One region of the Bacillus hominis genome, then DNA from elsewhere that is predicted to be linked to it. Evidence: predicted binding sites of a transcription regulator. Region 1 holds the regulator's gene; each other region holds the start of a gene.
What was found. Region 1 encodes Rex, which represses fermentation and respiration genes when NADH is low (regulators of the CRP and FNR family bind a similar motif). Its sites were predicted from a motif close to TTGTGAAATATTTCACAA; they were not measured.
Positions count from the first base shown of each region.

Region 2: the regulator Rex is predicted to act here: its motif matches at 1,881-1,898, upstream of nirB (NADPH-nitrite reductase large subunit).
Region 3: the regulator Rex is predicted to act here: its motif matches at 1,814-1,831, upstream of hcp (hydroxylamine reductase).
Region 4: the regulator Rex is predicted to act here: its motif matches at 2,024-2,041, upstream of adhE (bifunctional acetaldehyde-CoA/alcohol dehydrogenase).

Region 1 is NZ_JAUCFS010000005.1:258,435-261,776, reverse strand. It holds gene QUF93_RS03905 (CPBP family intramembrane glutamic endopeptidase) at 378-1,127, shown strand; gene QUF93_RS03900 (YdiK family protein) at 1,124-1,315, shown strand; gene QUF93_RS03895 (redox-sensing transcriptional repressor Rex) at 1,345-1,974, opposite strand; gene QUF93_RS03890 (ABC-F family ATP-binding cassette domain-containing protein) at 2,162-3,342, shown strand, end outside.
Region 2 is NZ_JAUCFS010000005.1:1,976,501-1,979,842, forward strand. It holds gene nirB (NADPH-nitrite reductase large subunit) at 1-1,806, opposite strand, end outside; gene ric (iron-sulfur cluster repair di-iron protein) at 2,062-2,769, opposite strand; gene QUF93_RS12625 (excalibur calcium-binding domain-containing protein) at 2,974-3,342, opposite strand, start outside.
Region 3 is NZ_JAUCFS010000005.1:3,045,570-3,048,911, forward strand. It holds gene hcp (hydroxylamine reductase) at 464-1,750, opposite strand; partial or broken gene QUF93_RS18310 (subclass B1 metallo-beta-lactamase) at 2,596-2,736, opposite strand; gene QUF93_RS18315 (serine hydrolase domain-containing protein) at 2,955-3,342, shown strand, end outside.
Region 4 is NZ_JAUCFS010000005.1:3,931,264-3,934,605, forward strand. It holds gene adhE (bifunctional acetaldehyde-CoA/alcohol dehydrogenase) at 1-1,848, opposite strand, end outside; gene QUF93_RS23000 (bifunctional cystathionine gamma-lyase/homocysteine desulfhydrase) at 2,088-3,221, opposite strand; gene QUF93_RS23005 (O-acetylserine dependent cystathionine beta-synthase) at 3,225-3,342, opposite strand, start outside.

The sequences.
Region 1 (3,342 bases):
TGTAAATTTTATTTATTAGCACTCAAGTCACACGAGTGCTAACACACTTCTAATAATAAATAATCTCAATTTCTTTTGCAAGTAAAAAAATCATAATTTTTTCGCAAATTACTTTATACACTTTCCTATATAGCATTACTTCTTCTACTGCCTTTACTATATGAATCGTTGTTCCCACTTCTTGTATGTTACAATATGAAAGACACCCTAAGTTGTTTTCGCTAAACGCACAACTTTTTCCTGTCTCCTATTTTATTTTCAAATACTTATTTACAAAAAAAATATAATTCAAATGAAAGTTTATATCGTAGGTAGCATATTTACATGTTATCCTACCTTATCTCATACACTAGCGTTAGAAAGGATGGTTAAACCATTTGAAAAAACAATATTGGTGGATTATCGTTACATACATTTTAATGCAGTTATCAGGCATTGCCGGGTTACCGCTTCTCCTGAAAACTGGACTATACGATAATAGGGGATTTACTAGAGAGGAAAAGATTCAGCTCATAACTGGTCATTGGGCTATCATTAGCTTTTTCATTGCATTATGCGTTGTACTTTGGTTACTCAGAACAGACATTCGCGACAGGCATTTAGATAAAATGCGCTCTACTGTTCCAGCTACAATTGGATGGATTTTTATTGGTTTCTTCTTAGCACTGTTCTCACAAAGCATTGCCGGTATGATCGAAATGCGTTTATTAGGGATTACGCCGGGATCTGAAAATACAGCAAGGCTTATGGACATCGCAAGAACGACACCTTGGTTCCTTATCGTCATATCTATAATAGGACCTATTTTAGAAGAAATCGTATTTAGAAAAATTTTATTCGGTACACTTTATAAGAAGTTCAACTTCTTTATTGCCGCTATCATTAGTTCACTTGTATTCGCGGCGATTCATTTTGATTTTACTCACTTATTGGTATACACTTCTATGGGGCTCGTATTCGCCTTTTTATATGTAAAAACGAAACGTATTATCGTTCCAATTGCAGCTCATGTTGCAATGAATACATTAGTTGCAGTCGCTCAAGTTGTAGTAAGTAACGAGCAAATTCAAGAAATGATTAAAGAAGCTGAAAAAATGCAAGGCTTTATCGGAGGATTTTTAGTATGAGAAACTCACCATTGTTCATGGCTGCATTGTACTTTCTTCTTGGATGTATCTTTACACGCTTCGCCATTACGAACGTAACAGATACAATTTGGAATATGTGGACAATACTATTTGCAGTTATGGCAACAATTGATTTTAATTTGGCACTTCGCCTTATCTTAGTCAAATTCACAAAGAAAAAACAATAATAAAACGCAGAGGTCATCTCCTCTGCGTTTTATTGTGGATAATTCTTCAAAAAGTAAACAAGCGTTTGTAACTCTACAGCTAAATCAATATGATGAATTCTTATATTCTCTGACACATTTAAGCGTGCTGGTGTGAAATTTAAAATACCATGTACGTCCGTTTCTGCCAATCTATCTGCCACAGATTGCGCTACTGTAGCGGGTACCGTTAATATTGCCACTTGTATATCAGTTGATAAACGTTCTTCTAATTCATCCAAATGATATACAGGAATTCCCCCGATTTCTGTTCCAACTTTCTCTTCACTAACATCAAACGCCATTTCAATTTTTGTATTATTGTTTTTCGTGAAATTATAATGTAAGAAAGCGGTCCCTAAATTACCTACTCCAATAAGTGCTACACGTGTTATATCATCTTGGTCGAGTGTTTCACGGAAAAATGATAATAAATAATTTACGTTATATCCATATCCTTTTTTTCCTAACGCTCCAAAGTATGAAAAATCTCTTCGAATAGTTGCGGAATCAACCTTTACCGCTTCACTCAATTCGGCTGATGAAACACGTTGCTTACCAGAAAGAGATAAATTTTGGATAAATCGATAGTATAGAGGCAATCGTTTGGCAGTGGCCTGTGGAATTTTTTGCTGATCCATATAACCTCTCCTCTCTTCCTATCTTTATTCACATACTTGAATCAAATACAGAAGTTTAGTACTCATGAATTTCTTTGTATAATAAAGAGAAGAAGTATTCTCTCTTTATTTTAAACTATACACTATTTTTAGTATGATTGAGAAATATAAACATGGCAAAGTTAAGAAATTATTTGAGGTGAAAACATTGATATTATTACAAGTGAATGGGCTTTCGAAATTATACGGTGCAGAAACGATTCTTGCAAACATAAAATTGGAAGTACAAACGAAAGATCGTATCGCATTAGTCGGACGAAATGGAGCCGGAAAATCTACATTATTAAAAATAATAGCTGGCGAGTTATCTCATGATGGTGGTGAAATTATAAAACCGAAAGATGTCTCAATGGGGTATTTAGCTCAAAATACCGGATTAGAAACGTCTTTAACAATTTGGGATGAAATGTTAACCGTCTTTACACACTTACAGCAGATGGAGACAAAACTTCGAAGGCTAGAGCAAGAGATGGGAAAAGAAGAAAACTTTTCAAATGCGGCTATATACGAGAAATTATTAGCTGATTATGACCAATTACAATTAGATTATAAAGATCAAGGCGGCTATCAGTATGAAGCGGATATACGCTCGATTTTAAGCGGTCTTGGCTTCCCAGTTGAAACGCATCAGACGACAATTTCTACATTAAGTGGTGGACAAAAGACTCGATTAGCTCTTGGGAAATTATTATTAACTAGACCAGACTTACTTATTTTAGACGAGCCTACAAACCATTTAGACATCGAAACATTAACGTGGCTTGAGCAATACTTACAAGGTTATCCTGGCGCAATTTTAATCGTTTCTCATGACCGTTATTTCTTAGATAAGCTTGTTACACAAGTATATGAAATTTCGAATAAAGAAAGCAGACGATTTGTTGGTAACTACAGTAAATATTTAGACTTAAACTCAGCTCTATACGAGCAAGAGATGAAGCGTTATGAAAAACAACAAGATGAAATTGCTAAACTAGAAGACTTTGTACAAAAAAATATAGCTCGCGCATCTACGACAAAACGTGCTCAAAGTCGCCGGAAACAATTAGACAGAATGGAATTATTAACTAGACCATTAGGTGATTCCAAATCAGCTTCCTTCCACTTCGATATTGAAAAACAAAGTGGAAATGATGTTTTACAAGTGAAAGATGCAACTATTGGCTATTACCAGGAACCGATTATTGAACATGTAAATATGCGCTTAACTCGCGGTGACAGTGTTGCCTTAGTTGGACCGAACGGAATTGGGAAATCTACATTATTAAAATCCATTGTGAATAAGTTACAGCTATTACATGGAGACGTTGCTTTCGGATCAAATGTATC
Region 2 (3,342 bases), 1.7 Mb from region 1:
ACCATATAAACCGATTCGACTTGCGCCTGTAATTTTTACAAGAGGAACATCATACTTTTTCGCAACTTCAGCAATTTTCATTAAATCATCTGCGGTTGTAACGCCTCCGTACATACGTGGAATAACAGAAAATGTACCATCATGCTGGATGTTACCATTCATTCTTTCATTAACGTAACGGGATGATTTATCATCTGCATATTCTTCTGGAATCGCCATACGTAAATAGTAATTTAAAGCAGGACGACATTTCGAACATCCGTCTTCATGTACAAAACCAAGAACATTTCGTACTTCTTTTGGTGATTTCAAACCTTTCTCATGAATCGCCGCTACGACTTCATCACGCGATAGAGTTGTACATCCACACATACCGGCAGATTGTGCTGAGGCGTCAAAAGCATCTCCAAGTGTATGAGATAAAATTTGTTCAACAAGTGGACGACATTTACCACAAGAACCTGCGGCTTTCGTGCATCCTTTTACTTCTTCAAAAGTAGTTAATTCTTGTTCTAAAATGGCATGAACGATTGTGCCTTTCGTAACACCATTACATCCGCAAATAGTGTCATCAGCACTCATAGTAGCGACGTTAAGTTCACTTTCTTCACCAGCTTTGTGAAGAAGGGAAGCTGGTGTATATTCTTGTATGTCTTCTTCTTTCTTTAACATGCTAAAGAGGCGTGTACCATCAGCAGTATCACCATATAAAACGATGCCAACGACTTTATTGTCACGAATTAATACTTTTTTATAGGAGCGTTTACATTCATCAAAGATTGAAATTGCTTTCGTTTGATCATCTTCATAGATTTGACCAGCAGAGAATAAATCACAACCTGCAACTTTTAATTGTGTACCGACGATACTGCCCACATATCCATCCGTTTGTAAATTCGTTATATGTTTTGCTAAAATTGCGCCTTGTTCATAAAGTGGGGCAACAAGTCCATATGCGATACCATCATGTTCTGCACATTCTCCAACCGCATAAATGGATTCATCATTTGTTTGCATATAGTCGTTGACTACAATACCGCGATTTACAATTAAATTAGCATCTTTTGCTATTTGAGTATTCGGACGTATTCCGACAGCCATTACGATTAAATCACAATTTACAATTTCACCATCTTCAAATTGAATGCCCTCAACATAATCTGTACCAAGAATCTTTACAGTTCTCTTTTCCATGAGAAATTTCATGCCTTGCGCTTCTAAATCTTCACGCAATAGAGAAGCTGCTTTGGCATCTAATTGTTGCTCCATTAAGCCCGGCATTAAATGAACGACATGTACATCCATTCCTAAGTCAATGAGTCCTCTTGCGGCTTCTAAACCAAGTAATCCACCACCGATGACAACGGCCTTTTTCTTATTTTTAGCAGTATTTATCATAAATTGTGTATCTTCAATTGTTCGAAATCCTGTTACACCAGTAAGGGTGGAACCTTCAACAGGTAAAATAAAAGCACTAGAACCTGTTGCAATAATGAGTTTGTCGTATGTAAGAGTACGTTTTTTTTCTGTAACAATAACTTTTTCTTCTCGGTCAATACTTTGAACTTTTTCGTTTGTATATAAAGTTATTTCATTTTTTTCGTACCAACTATACTCGTTCATAATGATGTCTTGCATGTTTGTTTTGCCTTGTAAAACATGAGAGAGCATAATGCGATTGTAGTTTGGGTGCGGTTCATCTCCAAAAATAGTAATCTCATATGAATCACTATCAAGTTTTAATATTTCTTCCATACAGCGTATTCCAGCCATACCATTTCCGATCATTACTAAACGTTTTTTCATTTTCATTTCCCCTTTTATGTGAAAAGTTGAACAAATAATTATATTTCTATTATAGAAAATCAAAAAAGGGGGAGATGTGATATTTATCACATTTTTATAATGATTCACAAATTGTTAAAATTCGGATTTATGTGAAGGGAGAAGCGAGAGGATAATTTGTTAATATGAGTGGATAGGTGAGATGGGGGAGTGTGAATGTTTTTCACGTAATAAAAAAGCAGGACATGAGTAGAAATACTCATGTCCTGCTTTTAATTATGCTTTTGTAATGGCACGTGGAAATAAAATATTATTTTCTAAATGAATATGCTCAAATAAATCAGATTCTAGAGCTTCAAGACGTTGGTAAACAAGGCGATAAGTACCGCAAGCTCCTTCTGGAGGAGTAAAGTCATTTGTCACTTGGCGAAGTTCTTTAATAATATTACCAGCGTGGGTATGTTCAGTTTCCAACTCATCTACTACTTTACGTAACTTTGCATAGTTTTCATCAGTTGGATTTTGTTCGAACTCTAAAATTAATGGGAAATCTTCCGTTTCTTCTTTAATTAAATGCTGTTCTAACTCAATCTTTAGTTCATGAAATAACTTATGAATTTGAGCCAAATGAGGCTGACCTGCCCCATGAACGCGTAATACTTTCGTCACATATGGACTTAACTGTGGCAACTCTTCATTTAAATAACGATGATGCTTATTTATAACATAATCTATTAACTCGCGATAAGAAGCATTTTTCCAATCAATTTCAGATTCGTTTAATAGTTTTGTTTTGTGATAAAGCGTATTTAACTCTGTAATTACTTCTGTTGCTGATAAATTTCTTTCATTAATTGCATCAATAAGTGGTCTATTACCACCACAACAAAAGTCTATTCTATATGATTTAAAAAGATCACTAGCCTTTGGGAATTGTGTTACAATCTCACCGATAATTGAAGTTTCAGTAAATGTATGTTTCATATGAATGCCTCCATAGAGTTTAAATTTAATATCTAGATCAAGAATAGCGATAAATTAAAATCAATGTGGTGATTTAAATCACTTATTATGTGTCATTTTTGAGAATAATAAAAGGAGTTTTATTTAAGCAAGAGGAAGCGCAATTAGTCGCAATACTTTACGATAATAAAAAAAGAAGCTTAGTAGAAGCTTCTTTTTTTATTACTATTTTTCACATGCGACTCCATCGCCATCACGATCAAGTTTAGAGCTATATCCTGGTTGGTCTCTATATAATGGAGCTTTCCCAGCATTTTTAACTTCAGTACAATTTTTGAAATATGTATTACTATTGTTTCCAGCAGCTGGTTGTGTTTGAGTTTGTTGTGCTTTTTGTTGTTCCTGTTGTACGCGAGCTTGCTCAGCAGCTTGGCGTTGTTGCTCTTCTTGTTGTTTACGAGCTTGCTCAGCGGCTTGACGCTGCTGTTCTTCTTGTTGTTTACGAGCTTGCTCAGCAGCTTGGCGTTGTTGCTCTTCTTGTTGTTTACGGGCCTGTTCTTCAGCTTGACGCTGTTGTTCTTCTTGTTGTTTACG
Region 3 (3,342 bases), 2.8 Mb from region 1:
CAACTGGACTTTTAAATTTTTTAAAAAATCCGCTATTACCTATTGGATACTGCCTATTTTCTTTCAAAAAAATCTCACCACATACCTATCCAGCTAAGAAAAGGAAATACCCCAAAACAAAAATTCTACATTTTTGTTTTGGGGCGCTATAATATTCCGAAGTTAATGAATGTGGCTAGCTCTCCCTATTAAGAAGACGGATCATTTTTTTGTTCTTCTACTAATGCACCTGTGCATCTAATACATAAGTTTGCGAATACATACAAATTCTTTATAAAGTGAAACTTTAATCAGTGGGGGGTTTTGTTCATCCCCCACTGATTATTAGTTGAACCAATCGGGCGTTTACGGGCAGCCCGACTCCCACCTCACTTCTTTGCTCCACCTGAATTTTGAGGTGGGAGTTTTACTTCCCGGCAAATAGCGGGATAAAGCCAACTCTACATATAGGACATCCTTTTTGTTACGATAACATCATATTCATATCTTCTGCTGCAGTTGTAATCAGTTTTAAACCAAATGTTTCTTGTAATACATCAAGCACACCAGGTGAAATAAATTCAGGGGCCTTTGGACCAATGCGAATATCTTGAATCCCAAGACTAAATAGACCAAGTAAAATGGCAACCGCTTTTTGTTCAAACCATGATAGGACAATACTAACCGGCAATTCATTTACTTCACATTGAAAAGCATCTGCTAAAGCGGCCGCTATTTTCACTGTAGAAATTGAATTATTACATTGGCCTAAGTCAATGTAACGCGGAATCTCCGTACCAGGTACAACACCATAATTCACATCATTAAAGCGGAATTTCCCACAAGAGGTTGTTAAAATAACCGTTTCTGGCGGAAGTGACGTTGCTAATTCACGATAGTATTCCCCGCCTTTTCCTGGTGCATCACAACCTGCGATGACGAAGAAACGCTTTATTTTCCCTTCCTTTACTGCCTCAATAATTTCTGGGGCTAATGATAATACTGTATTATGATGAAATCCTGTTACTAATTGTTCATCCGACTCCATATGTACTTCGGGAAGTTCTAGCGCTTTTTGAATCAGTGGTGCAAAATCATCGTTTTCAATTTTCCGTACACCTTCTAGACCGGCAATATCATATGAAAAGAAGCGATCAGAGTATGATCCTTTAATTGGCATAACACAGTTCGTTGTAGCTAATATGGCACCAGTAAATTTTTCAAATAGACGTCGTTGATCATACCATGCCTTACCTATGTTTCCTTTTAAATGTTTATATTTTTTCAGCTTTGGATAACCATGTGCTGGTAGCATTTCAGAGTGCGTGTAAATATTAATTTCTTTTCCTTCTGTTTGCTTTAATAATTCCTCTAATGCAAATAGATTATGACCAGTAACTACAATTGCCTTACCTTCTACATGATTTTGTGTAATTTGAACAGGCTCTGGAACACCAAAGTGATTCGTATGTGCCTCATCCAACAACTCCATCACTCGTAAAGCTGATTTCCCTACCTTCATAGCCATATCAATATGTTCTTGTTCATTAAAGTTAGAATTTGTTAATGTCATATATAACGCTTCTTGCGTTGTAGCATCTACAAATGCATCTGTATACCCTAGCTGAGCGGCATGTGTACGATAAGCAGCAATTCCTTTTAATCCAAATACAATCGTATCTTGTAAACTTGCAATGGTTTCATTCTTACCACAAACACCCATCACTTTACATCCGCCTGTTGGCGTTTGTTCACATTGATAACAAAACATATCATCCCACCCTCTCCCAATCATTCCTTACAAACTAAGCATAATACCCATTGAGAAAAAGGGGTGTGATATCAATCACAATAATATATAAAAGTTTGTGACAGTTCATCTTGTTGACATAATTTTTTTATTGACACCATAAAATTCATACATAAGCATGTACACTTCTGTTGATGCTTCCAAAAAACTAAATAATTACTTTAAAGAATATCTAGCAATATATAAATAAAAATGAATCTTTTACTAGCTCATTGTACAAAACTAAGATTTCTTAATATATTTGGCGATAAAGAGCTTCGAATCTCTTGAGTAAATAATTGCGATTCATTAAATACAGAATTTTACATATAAATACGCTATTCTTTCCTATAATCCAATAGAAAGAATAGCGTATTTTATTAGTTGAGAATGTTTTAAGGTTATTATGGGAAGTCTCTTTATTTACAATACATTTACACTACCTTAACATTGTTTAAATTAATTTATGATATATTAATATGGAAACTACTTAAGATATTTCATGTACATTTTTATCTTTATGATCTCTTATCTAATTGATAAGAGATCATGTTATATTTTTATAACAGGGGTGAATTAGGATGACTGAAACTTTAAAAACACTTATAATGCTTGATGTTACTTACGTTATTATAGGCATTATGACGGTACTGGTATTTGTATACTTAGAATTAAAATCCCAGTGACGTATTCAGGCGTAATCGATAGCTTCAGCATTTCAATATAGTTAGAAGAAAGAGAGGAGGAAATCGTTTTCTCCTCTCTTTTGTATTCCAAAAATTTCTTAAATCTACAATAAGTTTCATCATTATTTTATTTCTTGTTTCTTATTTCAACAAATCCATTGTATGTAAAAGCAATCCTTTGCCTCCTACATCACCGTGACCAGGTACTACTAATTTCATATTTCCATATCGGTTCAACATATTTCCAATCGATGTGGACCATTCATTTACATACGCATCAGCCACATGGTTTATGTACATGTACCGAGATAAATTCTTTCAAATGTTCACTTCGAATTAACTTAAAATAAGAAACACTTCATCGGTAAAAGATGAAGTGTTTTCTTTTTCTCTTCTTCTCTCTATTAAAACCTCTCTTTTTGTTTCAATTATAGCTCCTCTCTCTATTTACTAATGTATAATAAAGTTAATATTCTGTTTTTTAAAAGAAGGGAGTCACTATGAACTTAAAAAGTAACAATATATATGAGAAAATGAACCAATATTCTGTTGCAGGATTAAGCCTTACTGTTATACGTGACGGTAGAATTGATGAAGCTACTGCTTTCGGAACACTTGAATCTGGAACAACTAGAAGTGTTACTACAAATTCTCTCTTTAATTCTTGCTCTATTAGCAAATTCATCACCGCCATACTTGTACTAACATTATCCGATCAAAAAATCGTACACTTAGATGAAGACGTAAATGATAAACTCACATCTTGGAATATCCCTACTAATATATTTACTTCACAGAAAAAAATCACTTTACGAAACTTATTAAGTCACCAATCTGGAATCATTGATCCTCCTAATAGTTTTGAACATTATAAGCTAGAGAAAGGAA
Region 4 (3,342 bases), 3.7 Mb from region 1:
AACCGCAAATGGTGTCACTTCTGATCCTGTTCCCGATGTTGTTGGAATTGCAACAAACTGTGCTTTATTTCCTAATTCCGGATATTTACATGTACGTTTTCTTATATCTAAAAACTTCTGTTTAATTCCATAGAATGTTGTTTCTGGGTGCTCATAGAAAAGCCACATCCCTTTTGCTGCATCCATAGCTGAACCGCCACCAAGTGCGATAATTACATCTGGTTTAAAGCTTCTCATCATTTCCGCACCTTTAAAAACAGTTTCATCTGATGGATCTGGCTCGACCTCAAAGAAAACTTCAACTTTTACATCATTTGCATGCTTACGTAAATAGTGCGCGACTGTATCTACATAGCCGTGCTCAACCATTCCTGGATCCGTTACAATAAATGCACGTGAAATGTTAGGCATATTTGCTAAATATGCTGTAGCATGTTTTTCAAAATAAATTTTTGGTGGCAGTTTGAACCACTGCATATTCTTTTTTCTATTTGCCAGCCTTTTTATATTTAATAAATGAGTCGCTGTTACGTTTTGGGAAACTGAGTTTTTCCCGTAAGAACCACAACCAAGCGTAAGTGATGGAATAAATCCATTATATATATCCCCTATTCCACCTTGTGATGAAGGTGCATTTACAATAAGACGGCAAGCTTTCATGCGTAATCCAAATTGCTTTTGCACTTCTTTGTTTGTAGAATGGATGACTGCTGAATGTCCTAAACCACCAAGGTTCAACATTTCTTCGCAATATGTAAATCCTTCTTCTAATGAATTTGCTTTTACACAAGCTAATACTGGACTCAATTTCTCACGAGATAATGGATATGCTGCTCCAATACCTTGTATTTCAGCTACAAGTATTTTTGTATGTTCAGGCACAGTAACCCCAACTAATTCAGCAATATACTGCGCGGATTTCCCTACAATATCACTATTTACTGCACATGTATTTTCATTTATAACTAGCTTTTCTAATTTTCTTCTCTCTTCCTCTGTTACAAAGTAACAATTGTTTGCAATCATTTCTGTTTTCATATCATCATAAATTTCCTTATCGACAATGATTGCCTGTTCCGATGCACAGATCATACCGTTATCAAATGTTTTCGATAAAATTAAATCATTAACAGCTCGTTTTACATGTGCTGATTTCTCTATATAACATGGTACATTACCAGGGCCGACGCCTAGCGCTGGTTTTCCAGTAGAATAAGCTGATTTCACCATACCAGCTCCTCCAGTTGCTAGAACGAGTGCCACACCGTCATGGTTCATTAATTGCTTCGTTGCTTCGACAGACGGTCTTTCAATCCATTGAATACAGTGCTTTGGTGCACCAGCTTTCAACGCTGCATCATATACTGTTTTCGCCGCTGCAACGGAACAATTTTGTGCAGAAGGATGAAAGGCGAAAATAATTGGATTTCTCGTTTTTATCGCGATTAACGCTTTAAACATTGTTGTCGACGTTGGATTCGTTACTGGCGTTACCCCAGCTACTACACCGACAGGTTCCGCAATTTCTATTATTTCTTCATGAGGATCTTCGTGAATAATTCCTACCGTTTTATCTCTCTTTATATTATGCCAAATATATTCAGTAGCAAAAATATTTTTAATGCATTTGTCTTCATATACACCACGGCCCGTTTCCTCAACAGCCAATTTTGCCAATGGCATATGTTGATCAACACCTGCTAGTGCCATTTCATGAACAATGTTGTCAATTTGCTCTTGTGTAAAACTTTCTAATGCTTGTAAAGCTTCTTGACCATTATTTACTAACGTATCAATCATCTCTTTTACCTCTTGCATTTCATTTACAACTTTCTCTTTGACTACCATGTAAATTTCCTCCTATTCTGTTATCACGGTCTTTATAAGTCCCGATTAGCGCAAAAAAATAGAGTTACCTTCCTACATGAATCTCATTGTTTGTGAAACATTTCACAAGTTTATTCGTGAATAATATTTCATGAATTCAATATACATGAAATCATTTCATTTGTGTATGTCTAATTTGTGAAATGTTTCACAAATTAATATAATAAAAATGCACTGCCCATATTAGCAGTGCATTTTTACTATGCTAGCGCTTGTGCTAAATCTTCCATTAAATCTTCACCATCTTCAATACCGACAGAGATACGAATTAATGTATCTGTAATTCCTAATTCTTTACGGCGATCTGCTGGGATTGATGCATGTGTCATTTGAGATGGGATCGAAATTAAACTTTCTACTGCTCCTAAGCTTTCAGCAAGTGTGAAGTATTGCAGTTTCTCAAGTACATTATTTAACGTTTCTTCACTATCTACATCAAATGAGATAATGGCACCAAATCCATTTGCTTGTTCTTTTGCTAATGCATGGTTTTGATGTGATTCAAGACCTGGATAATATACTTTATTTACTTTTGGATGGTTATTTAAAAACTCAGCAATTGCACGTGAATTCGTTTCATGTTCTTCCATACGAATTCCTAATGTTTTTAAACCGCGAAGTAATAAGAAGCTATCTTGCGGCCCTAGAATACCTCCTGTTGAGTTTTGTACAAAGTGAAGGTCTTCTGCTAATTGCGGGCTATTTACAACTACTAAACCTGCAACTACATCACTATGACCTCCTAAATATTTTGTAGCACTATGAAGTACAATATCTGCTCCTAAAGAAATCGGCGACTGCCAATATGGCGTCATGAATGTGTTATCAATAATTGTTAATACATCTTTCTCTTTAGCAAGAGTAGATATTTTCTTAATATCAGTAATTTTCAGTAATGGGTTCGTTGGTGTTTCCACATAAATCGCTTTCGTATTTGGACGAATAGCTTCTTCAACTTCCTCTAGGTTTGTTGTATCTACAAATGTATGCTCAATGCCGAAACGGTTTAATACTTTCGTAATAACGCGATACGTTCCGCCATAAACATCATCTGTTAAAATGACGTGGTCACCTTTTGAGAACAACATAATTGTCGCTGTAATAGCAGCCATTCCTGAACCAAATGCAAATCCAGCATGACCGTTTTCTAATACAGCAATCATTTCTTCTAAAGCTGCACGTGTTGGGTTGCCTGTACGTGAATATTCATATCCTTGGTGCTTCCCAACTGCTTCTTGTTTGTACGTACTTGTTTGATAAATCGGTACGTTTACAGCTCCAGTTGAAGGTTCTCCTATGCGAATACCATGAATTAACTTTGTCTTTGCTCTCATTTTTTATTCCCATCCTTTGTATATGTCTTTACTTAAATAGCGCTCACTACTATCAGGAAAAATCGTTACAATATTTGTGCCTGGCGCCGCTTTCTCTGCTTCAAGTAAACTTGCATGAAAT